Regions from separate parts of the Oceanicoccus sp. KOV_DT_Chl genome, predicted to be linked through region 1. Evidence: riboswitches for the same ligand, from Rfam matches in the RefSeq annotation. Region 1 holds a riboswitch; the other holds the start of a gene.
What was found. A riboswitch is a leader RNA that binds a small molecule or an ion and turns the genes downstream of it on or off. The one in region 1 is predicted to bind cyclic di-GMP.

Region 1 (4,422 bases):
GTTTTCAATAACGGATGAGTTGTATCTTAATCATGTCTTTCATGATGCGGTTATCCCAATACTGACCAGTGATTATGACTACTGCGAAGATAATTTTTATTCTGCGCAGCAAGCGGTAAAAGGCAATCTTTTTAGCCGCGAAGGATGGCGGCATCAGCCGGGCCATAATCTTATCGGCTGGATAAAGCACTACCGCAATAGCCCGATTGTGTATTTGCAGTGTGGTGATAGCCAGTCTGCTTATGAAAATTTGGATTTTCAGCGCTTGCTGAGTAATGCTATTAAGTGGGTGTCCAGCGATGAAGCAAAACGTTGGGCGCGCTCAAAAAATCATTAACATTGACTATCTTAACCATTAATAAATGAAGGATTAACCCATGAAAGCGGCTGTGTTTAAAGAGGTGGGTAAACCACTCAGTGTCGAATCGGTAGCTGACCCGGCGCCAGCATCCTCCGAATTGGTGATGAAAGTGTCGTACTGCGGGATTTGTGGCACTGATTTACATGCTACTCGCGAAGGTTTAACGACCGCCTGCTGCGGCCAGATTTTAGGTCATGAATACGTTGGTGAAATTGCTGAGGTCGGCAAAGAGGCGGAGGGTGATTGGCGAGTAGGTGATAGAGTCTGCGCCTTGCCTTTTATTGCCTGTGGTAAATGTTTAGCCTGTGCCGGCGGCCAGTTTTTTCAATGCATGAATAAAAAAGTATCCGGCGTTGATGACCAGGGTGGTTTTGCCGAGTACGTGACCACAGGTTGCCGTGAAACTATTTTGCTGCCAGACAGTTTGGATTTAAAAACCGCCGCTTTGGTTGAGCCGCTGGCGGTAAGTTTGCATGCGGTTCGCGTTGCCGATTTAAAAGCAGGTAGTCGTATATTAATAATGGGCGCGGGGCCGATAGGGCTGACGGTGGCGCTGTGGGCTAAATTCTTTGGTGCTCGCGATGTGGTGGTTAGTGAATTGGCAGATTCACGAGCACAGCTAGCTAAAAAAATGGGCGCTAACCATGTGATAAAACCTGATTTAACCGCAGGTGCGGAAGGTTTGTTAACTCAGTTTAGTGATCTCACAGGTGCAGCTCCCGATATTATTTTCGAATGTGTGGGTGCTCCCGGTTTATTGCAGCAATGCATGGAAATGGCACCTTACGGTGGAAAAATTATTCCCGTGGGTGTTTGTGAACAGCCAGACAATATCATGCCCTTTTTCGGTTTGATTAAAGAGCTGAATATTCAATTTGCTATTGCTTATACCAAAGATGATTTTGAAACCTCGATAGCGATGTTAGCGGATAAACGGATTGATATATCGCCGATGATTACTGATGTGATAGGTCTTGATGACTTGCCTGATGCGTTCGAAGCATTAAAAACACCCAGTAATCAGTGCAAGGTGTTAACTAAAATCGGCTAGGGGTAGTGATAGCTCTCTCTTTTTCTTGTCATTCCCGATCAAGTCGATGATAACTTTGGCTTATTTATAGTGTTTCAGATTTATCCTGAGCAATAGCGCGCGAAAGCGGGAAGCGATCCGGCGAGAAAAGCTAGCAAAATAATAAAACCAGGCGTGAAGGAAATATGGCCACACTATTAGCTCATATACAGGTATTTTCAGGCAAGGAAGCCGATTTTGAAAATGTCATGAAAGAAATGTACCGTATTACTCATGCCACTGAGCCCAACTGTTTACGCTATGAATATTGGCGTGGTGAGAAAGAAGGATTTTATTATTGTTTGCTGTCGTATAAAACCAATCAGGATTTTTGGGAGCATCAGGCGAGCGATCATCATGAAGGCTATATGCAGGATTTTGTCGCATGTATTGAAGATTTGAGGCTGGAGTCGCTTGACCCTGTTGCCAATGCTTCGCCACTTATGCCCGCTGCGGAACAAGCTGTATCAGCGAGTGTTTCTGCAGCCGTTAAAAAACAGGCGTTGGCTTTTCCGATTGGGGTTAAGGGTTGGTGGAAAGCTTTTCACTGAGGCAATAGCGTTATTCAATGTGCATAAAAAAACCCGCCGAAGCGGGTTTTTTTATGGGAGTACCGGGAAGCGAAAATTACTTACGCTTACGGCCAATACCCGCCAAACCTACAAGAGCTGAGCCAAACAACCAAGCTGCAGCTGGTACAGGTACTTCTGATGTCTCAAAACTATAAGTCAAAGTGTTACCACCGCCACTGAAACCACCATTAATATCATTGGTGATAGTACCTACAGAGCCATCAAAAGAATAAGTGTAGGTATTAGAGGTTGGAGGAGTGCCAACACCAGGACAAACCGCGGCTTCGAATGATCCGCTACAATTATCAACGGTTGCAGCACCACCAATTTGGCCTGCGCCGTCACCAGTAACAGTGATTGCAGACAGTTCAACAAGAGCATTCAAGCCAGGAGCGATAATGATATCCATGTCGTAGTCTTCAACTGAGAAGCTGAATGAGCCATCGGAATCGTCAAATGTACCAACCAAAGCAGGAGCGGCAGGGTTGAATACGATAGTTGCTTGCGCGTTTGTTGCACCAGAAAGAGTACCAGTTACATTGAATACTGCAGCGTTTGCTTGTGCAGCGGTTACAGCGATTGCAGTTGCTAATAATAGTTTTTTCATTGTTATATCCTCGAGGTTTCTCGAGAAGGGTAACCGGCTGTCTTACTTAGGTACTGATCCCTGTTTTGCAAGCTATCCATTATGCTTGACCACCTAATTCTTAAGACCCTTGGTTTTCCGTCCCTGCCTCACGACAGGTTTGGCGTTTGCCTTCAATTTAGTTTTATTAGTTTGAATAACGTTTCTTCTTATCAGATACGGGTTAGTCCTTTTAATTCCATTTATAGATTGGTTATAGCACCAATCTAAAACCCGATTACTGTCAACTTTCCTCGTATCTTGCTTTGGTTAATACAAGTATGGTGCCAAGTATTAAATAGCTAATAAAAACAGGTGCTTATGTTTTAGTTCGTGAGTAGAGCAGTTTTTGCGGCCCAGATCTCGACTTAATCTGTAAGAAAAACCGTCAAGTATGTTTTTATTGACAAAGAAAACCGGATAGATTGATTTTAATTTTGTTCGAATTTGTGGCTTAACTATTATCTTGAGCCTGTTCGTTCAACGGTGGCTTCGATAGGTCCCATTTTGGCCTGGATCAGACGGTGTTTTTATCAAAAATAAGCATATCAGAGTTTTTTTTATAACTATTAGCTTGGATTAGTGGGTACTTTGAAGCAAAGTTTAAGTGAGTGGCTAAAAGTTGGGCTAATTTAGGGTGGCTGGAAGGTTTTGGTGCTACTTTGACATTTCTAGTGGTGTCAATGTTGCTGTTCTGTAATAAATATCGACACAAATTGATTTTTTATTCCTTTGTTGCCCTGATTTGGGGCTGTATTGGCTGAGAGGTTGTTGGCCTGCCTGAGACAGTGATTATTTTGCTCCTTTCTAGTCCCTAAAGCGGCCCTGGCTGCTATAAATCGATAATCAATTCCCCATTATTTGCGCCATTAAATAGCATATTAAAGCTGCTTTGGAAGTCCTCCAGCCCTTTGGTGCTGGACGAGCTTGCGTTTTCCTTCGTTGGATGGTTTGACAGTGGCTCTGATTTTATTCAGCTGAATATCATCACCGTCAGTAACCGCATGACGAGTAGGTGATTGTTCCAGACAGTAGGGCCCTTTGTGGGTATGAGGGATTAAAGTAAGTGCCATTCTACGAAGAGACTACTTTAACGCTGCACTAGTGGCAGCGTTAAAGAGTAGGTTGATTAGTGCGGACAAGTATTAGTTAAACGAGGGTGCGGTTGATGGTTATTCAACCGCATTGATTGTTTATTCTGCGTTAGGAAAATTCAGTTCGCCGCGATAATAATCAACGCCCACGAGCTTAGCCATTTTTTCATTAAACTCTTCACCCTGTAGGCAGTTAATCTCCATCCATTCATCATTGCTGACTTTGTTTTTGGCAGCGACGGTCTCAACGGCATCAGGCCCTACTGGGTAACGGAAATGGGGCTTGTCCGATTCGATCGCGTGTGCAATCGCGCTGGCAACATCATCCGGCATCGCCGGGCGAGTATGACCAAACATAAAAAACCGCGCTAAACGATCCAGTGTTTTCCGGTAAGGCGTTTCACCTTCAGGTAAGCTACCTTTAGCCCAAATTGGAGTTAACACGACACCGGGTTCGATAATTGATACCTTGACGTTGAACTCCGCCATCTCCATGGCGAGCGCTTCGCTTAAGCCTTCCATTGCCCACTTGGATGCAGAGTAGTGAGCGTGACAGCCCATAACAACCTGGCCTGCCAATGAGCCCACCGTGACGATACGGCCAGAATTTTGTTTGCGCATAATGGGCGTGACTTCGCGCAGCACGCTGACGTTGCCGAAATAATTGGTTTCGAAAATTTCCCGGACTTCTTCCAGTGGTG
Region 2 (4,422 bases), on a different contig from region 1:
TATCCTGTTCAACATTACCGGTGGGAACAAAGGCAGGACCGAAGCCAACTTTTTTATTTGCGGCATCGATAAACCCTAACACTATAGGCAGCTCGCTATTCAATGCAATATGATAAAAACCCGTGCGCCAACGCTCAACTTTACTTCGCGTCCCTTCTGGCGGCACAATAACAATTAAATTATCAACACTCTGAAAATAATTTACCATCTGTTCAACAACATTATTTTTTTTACTGCGATCAATGGGAATCCCACCCAACCAAATCATTAGACGTTTGAATGGCTGCATAAAAATATCATCTTTGCCCATCCAATGTGCGTCCAGACGAAGACTAAAACACACTAATAGCAGTAAAGCGAAGTCCCAGTTACTAGTATGAGGGGCCGCAGCCAGTACATATTTAGGCTGGCTAGGTTTATCACCACTAACCCGCCATCCGATTAATTTTAAAATAACAATAGAGACACCCGAAAGATTGTGCTGATTACCGGGGTGAGAAACATCGTTGTTTTTAGTTCTGTAATATTCGATGCCATAATAAAATCAGTGCAGCTGATATTTTTGTTGTATCAAAATTATAACAGTGTTTGAGCTATCGTCACCCTCATTTTGCTATTTCTCTGGTTCCTGACTGCCTAAGCAAAAAAATAGCAATTATCGGGTGGTCATTTTTTGTTTCAGGGATTACTGTATCCGGAATGAAATCCCTACAGCACAACAAGCTAGAAACGCAGCAACGCCACTATCAACTGGTGGCCAATGCCTTGCGCTTTATCGACCAGCACCAGGGCGAACAGCCAGAACTAGCCGCTATTGCCAAGCACTGTGCGATTAGCGAATACCACTTCCAACGAGTCTTTACAGAATGGGCCGGCGTCAGTCCAAAACAGTTCTTGCAATATCTCACCCGGGAACAGGCCCGGAGTAGATTACTGGATGGTGCCAGTCTATTGAAAGCAGCTGGCGATAGCGGCCTGTCCTCGAGCAGCCGCCTGCACGATCTTTTTGTTAGCCTGGATGCCGTAACGCCGGGCGAAATAAAAAACGGTGGCAATGGCATAACATTTATCTACGGAGTACATCCCAGCCCCTTTGGTTTGTGTTTTATCGCACTGACTGAGCGCGGCATTCATCGGCTGGATTTTATTGAACAACCTCAAGACATAGAATATTTGTTAGAGGCGTTACAGCGCCAGTGGCCGTTAGCGATATTAGAAGAAAACCAAGCCAGCTCAGCAATTGTAGTGACACAGGTTTTTTCAAAATCGCCACGACCGTTATCCTCACCGCTGAAACTATGGGTTAATGGTACCCAGTTTCAATTCAAGGTTTGGGAAGCTTTGCTGAGAATTCCATCGGGTGCTGTCGCTAGCTATGCCGAGGTTGCCAAGGCGATCAACCAACCTACTGCGGCCAGAGCGGTCGGCAGTGCTGTCGGAAAAAACCCCATAGCATTACTGATTCCCTGCCACCGGGTGATCCAGGGAATGGGGGAATTAGGTCACTACCGCTGGAACCCTATTCGCAAAAAAGCGATGCTAGGCTGGGAAGCTAGCCTTAAAGTTGACGAGTGTTAATTAATCAAATCGCCCAACATGCTCATGGTTTTGGCTAATAATGAAGGTTCGCCCCGGTATATCTCTTTGTAGTAACTCAGCTCTTGCGCTTCGGGATCAATATCACAATAGATATGAGCATCTAGCCACTCGTGGACTGTGCCAACATCGACATCCAATACAACTTTATAGCTATTACGATCGTAATTATACCGAGTAGACAGTGGTAGAATTTCACTGCGCAACAAACTGTTACCCAATTTAGATTGCGCCTCATAAACACAAGCATCATAAGCATCCATCAACGCAAAAGGTGTTCTGCTAAAGTCACGATGTAAAAAAACGGCGTCAGCACCGGTCACATCTAAATTACGATCACCACTTAAATAATTACTGACTGAAGCGACCAGTACCACGGCTGCCAACAATAGCAAACTGTACAGTAGCGGCTGCTTACTACTTTGATAAAGTTTATTGAAAATTGACGGTGAAGTATTTTCACTACTGATAGCCATCGACTCATAATCTCAAACGTTAAACGTTACGTCGCCGCCAATATAATTGGCTGAGCAGACATTGATCAAGAAGTGTGGTTTATAGTGCTACCACTTCCTTCGGTAACCGTTCGACCCTAAGCTATATCAGCTGGGCACTGGTTTTGCGTCCTCGGGTTGCCCCGAGTTTGCCATTTCGAGAAGCCGTAAGAGACGGGCTTCATATTGCAAGTTGGCATACAATGCCTTAAAACTTCGCTAGTTTCGCCATTTAACGCAATCGGGTCAATAAGTAATAGTACTAAGCGGGCAAGACCGACAAGGCATCGATCCGGTACTTAAATCCCCATACCGCGGTGATCCAAGCATTGCAGCCCCCTCAAGGCCACTCGCTGACAAAGTCCCTAGGGTCTAATTCACGCAATGGTTTATAGTTGCCATCTACACTGCCCAAATATACAAAGCCGACCAATTCCTCTGTTGTTGCAATTCCTAACCCGTCTTTAACGATGTCATCATAAGCATTATCACCGGTCCGCCATACACCTGCATATCCTTGTGCATGCGCCGCCAGCAATAGGCTATGGGCCGCACAACCCGCAGATATCAGCTGCTCTACCGCAGGTACCTTGGGGTGCGCCTTTATGGCCGCGATAACAATAATAATCAGGGGCGCTCGCAACGGTTTCGCAGCCAGTTTAACCATTTCTTCTGCTGACAGTGGCGCCTCCCCCGCAGCCCGCCTTCTAGCCTGAGTAGCTGTTACTAATAACTCTCCTAGCGAGTTACGCGCCTCACCGCGCAGGGTTAAAAAACGCCAGGGTCTAAGCCAGGAGTGGTCTGGTGCACGAAAAGCGGCTTTAAACATCGACGCTAACTCAGCGCCCTCAGGGGCTGGCTCGGTTAACCTTGGTGCTGAATTGCGACCATGTAATAGCGTTAGTGCATCCATATTTTAACTCTCGACAATTTTGCCGTGCATATTAGTGTTTATAGCGTATTGCAACAAGTCGGCAGTGCGTAGTAACTAGAATTTGTTAGTACCAACAGCAACTTAATTTAGAAGAAATCGTAAGTACTATTGCCTATTGCAAGCTGCTTTAAGGTAATTATTCTGGCGTCTAGCAGACCATTAGCTAAACTAAGAAGATTGATTAGCTACCAGCAAGTATAAGATGCAAATATTTTCATTGGCGCTGGGCCAAGCCCTCATAACAAGAGCAGTAACAAACCTGTGAAAAAAACCATTGTCCGGCCCGGCCGCACTATTCAGGAAAACAAAAAAACACCCATTCCAGTATCTGGTTTAAAGGTGGGGATGTATGTTTCCGAATTAGACCGCCCTTGGTTAGAAACGCCTTTTATTTTACAGGGTTTTAAAATTACCAGTTTGGAAGAAATTGAGACTATCGCAGAACATTGCGAATTTGTTTACGTCGAGGGCTATGAAGACACTTGGGCCGCTGCCGAGGAGCGGACTAGTAGTGTAAAAAGCAGCAAAACTAAAGTGAAACCTTACACCACTTCGGCGACTAACAAACAAGAGTTTTCTCGCGCAAGCGCCGCCCACTCTACCGCAACCCAATTAACGCGTTCCTTTATGGACGATGTCAGGCTCGGCCAAGGTATCAATATTAAAGACGTTAAATCCAGCGTCTCGGAATGTGTATCGAGTATCATGCGCAATCCGGATGCCATGATGTGGATGTCCAAAATTCGAAAAAAAGATGAGTACACCTCGGAACACTCCGTCAATGTCGGCTTGCTGGCAATTACCTTTGGTCGCCATTTAGGCGCAAGTGAAGAAGACCTCAACAAACTGGGGCTTGCCGGGATGCTGCATGACGTTGGAAAAATGCGTACGCCTAACGAAGTACTCAACAAAGAGGGCCAGCTAACCAACGAAGAATTCGACATCATGAAGTTTCACGCCCAACATGGTCGAGATATTCTGATTGCCCATAAAGATGTTTACCACGGCGCGGTGGATGTCGCCTACAGCCATCACGAAGCGCTGGACGGCACTGGCTATCCGCGCAAAATCAAAGCTGCAGGGATCACTGACTTTACCCGTATCGTGACACTTTGTGATGTTTACGACGCTATAACCAGCGAACGGGTTTACAAGAAAGGCCGTTCATCGTTGGAAGCACTGAAAATACTGTATCAAAACAAGGGCACTAAATACGATGAAAAACTGGTCGGTGAATTTATTAGCTGTATTGGCTTATATCCGCCCGGCAGTATTGTTGAGCTGCAAAACGGTCAGGTCGGTATTGTTATCAGTACTAACTACCGCAACCGCCACTTACCAAAAGTGTTATTACTGCGCGATGAAAGTAAAATGCCTGTACCTGAGAAGGTCATCAAT

Region 2: another riboswitch for cyclic di-GMP. It lies ahead of UNITIG_RS21830 (hypothetical protein); the one in region 1 lies ahead of UNITIG_RS23510 (VPLPA-CTERM sorting domain-containing protein).

What each region holds. Positions count from the first base shown of each region.
Region 1 is NZ_FQLF01000002.1:1,072,397-1,076,818, reverse strand. Features, by position in the region: gene UNITIG_RS08755 (ThuA domain-containing protein) at 1-337, shown strand, start outside; gene UNITIG_RS08750 (alcohol dehydrogenase catalytic domain-containing protein) at 378-1,412, shown strand; gene UNITIG_RS08745 (putative quinol monooxygenase) at 1,577-1,981, shown strand; gene UNITIG_RS23510 (VPLPA-CTERM sorting domain-containing protein) at 2,058-2,609, opposite strand; cyclic di-GMP riboswitch class I at 2,635-2,763, opposite strand; gene UNITIG_RS08735 (SDR family oxidoreductase) at 3,821-4,422, opposite strand, start outside.
Region 2 is NZ_FQLF01000007.1:131,871-136,292, forward strand. Features, by position in the region: gene UNITIG_RS21820 (lysophospholipid acyltransferase family protein) at 1-532, opposite strand, end outside; gene UNITIG_RS21825 (bifunctional transcriptional activator/DNA repair enzyme AdaA) at 700-1,578, shown strand; gene UNITIG_RS21830 (hypothetical protein) at 1,575-2,072, opposite strand; cyclic di-GMP riboswitch class I at 2,171-2,254, opposite strand; gene UNITIG_RS21835 (nitroreductase family protein) at 2,431-3,003, opposite strand; gene UNITIG_RS21840 (HD-GYP domain-containing protein) at 3,286-4,422, shown strand, end outside.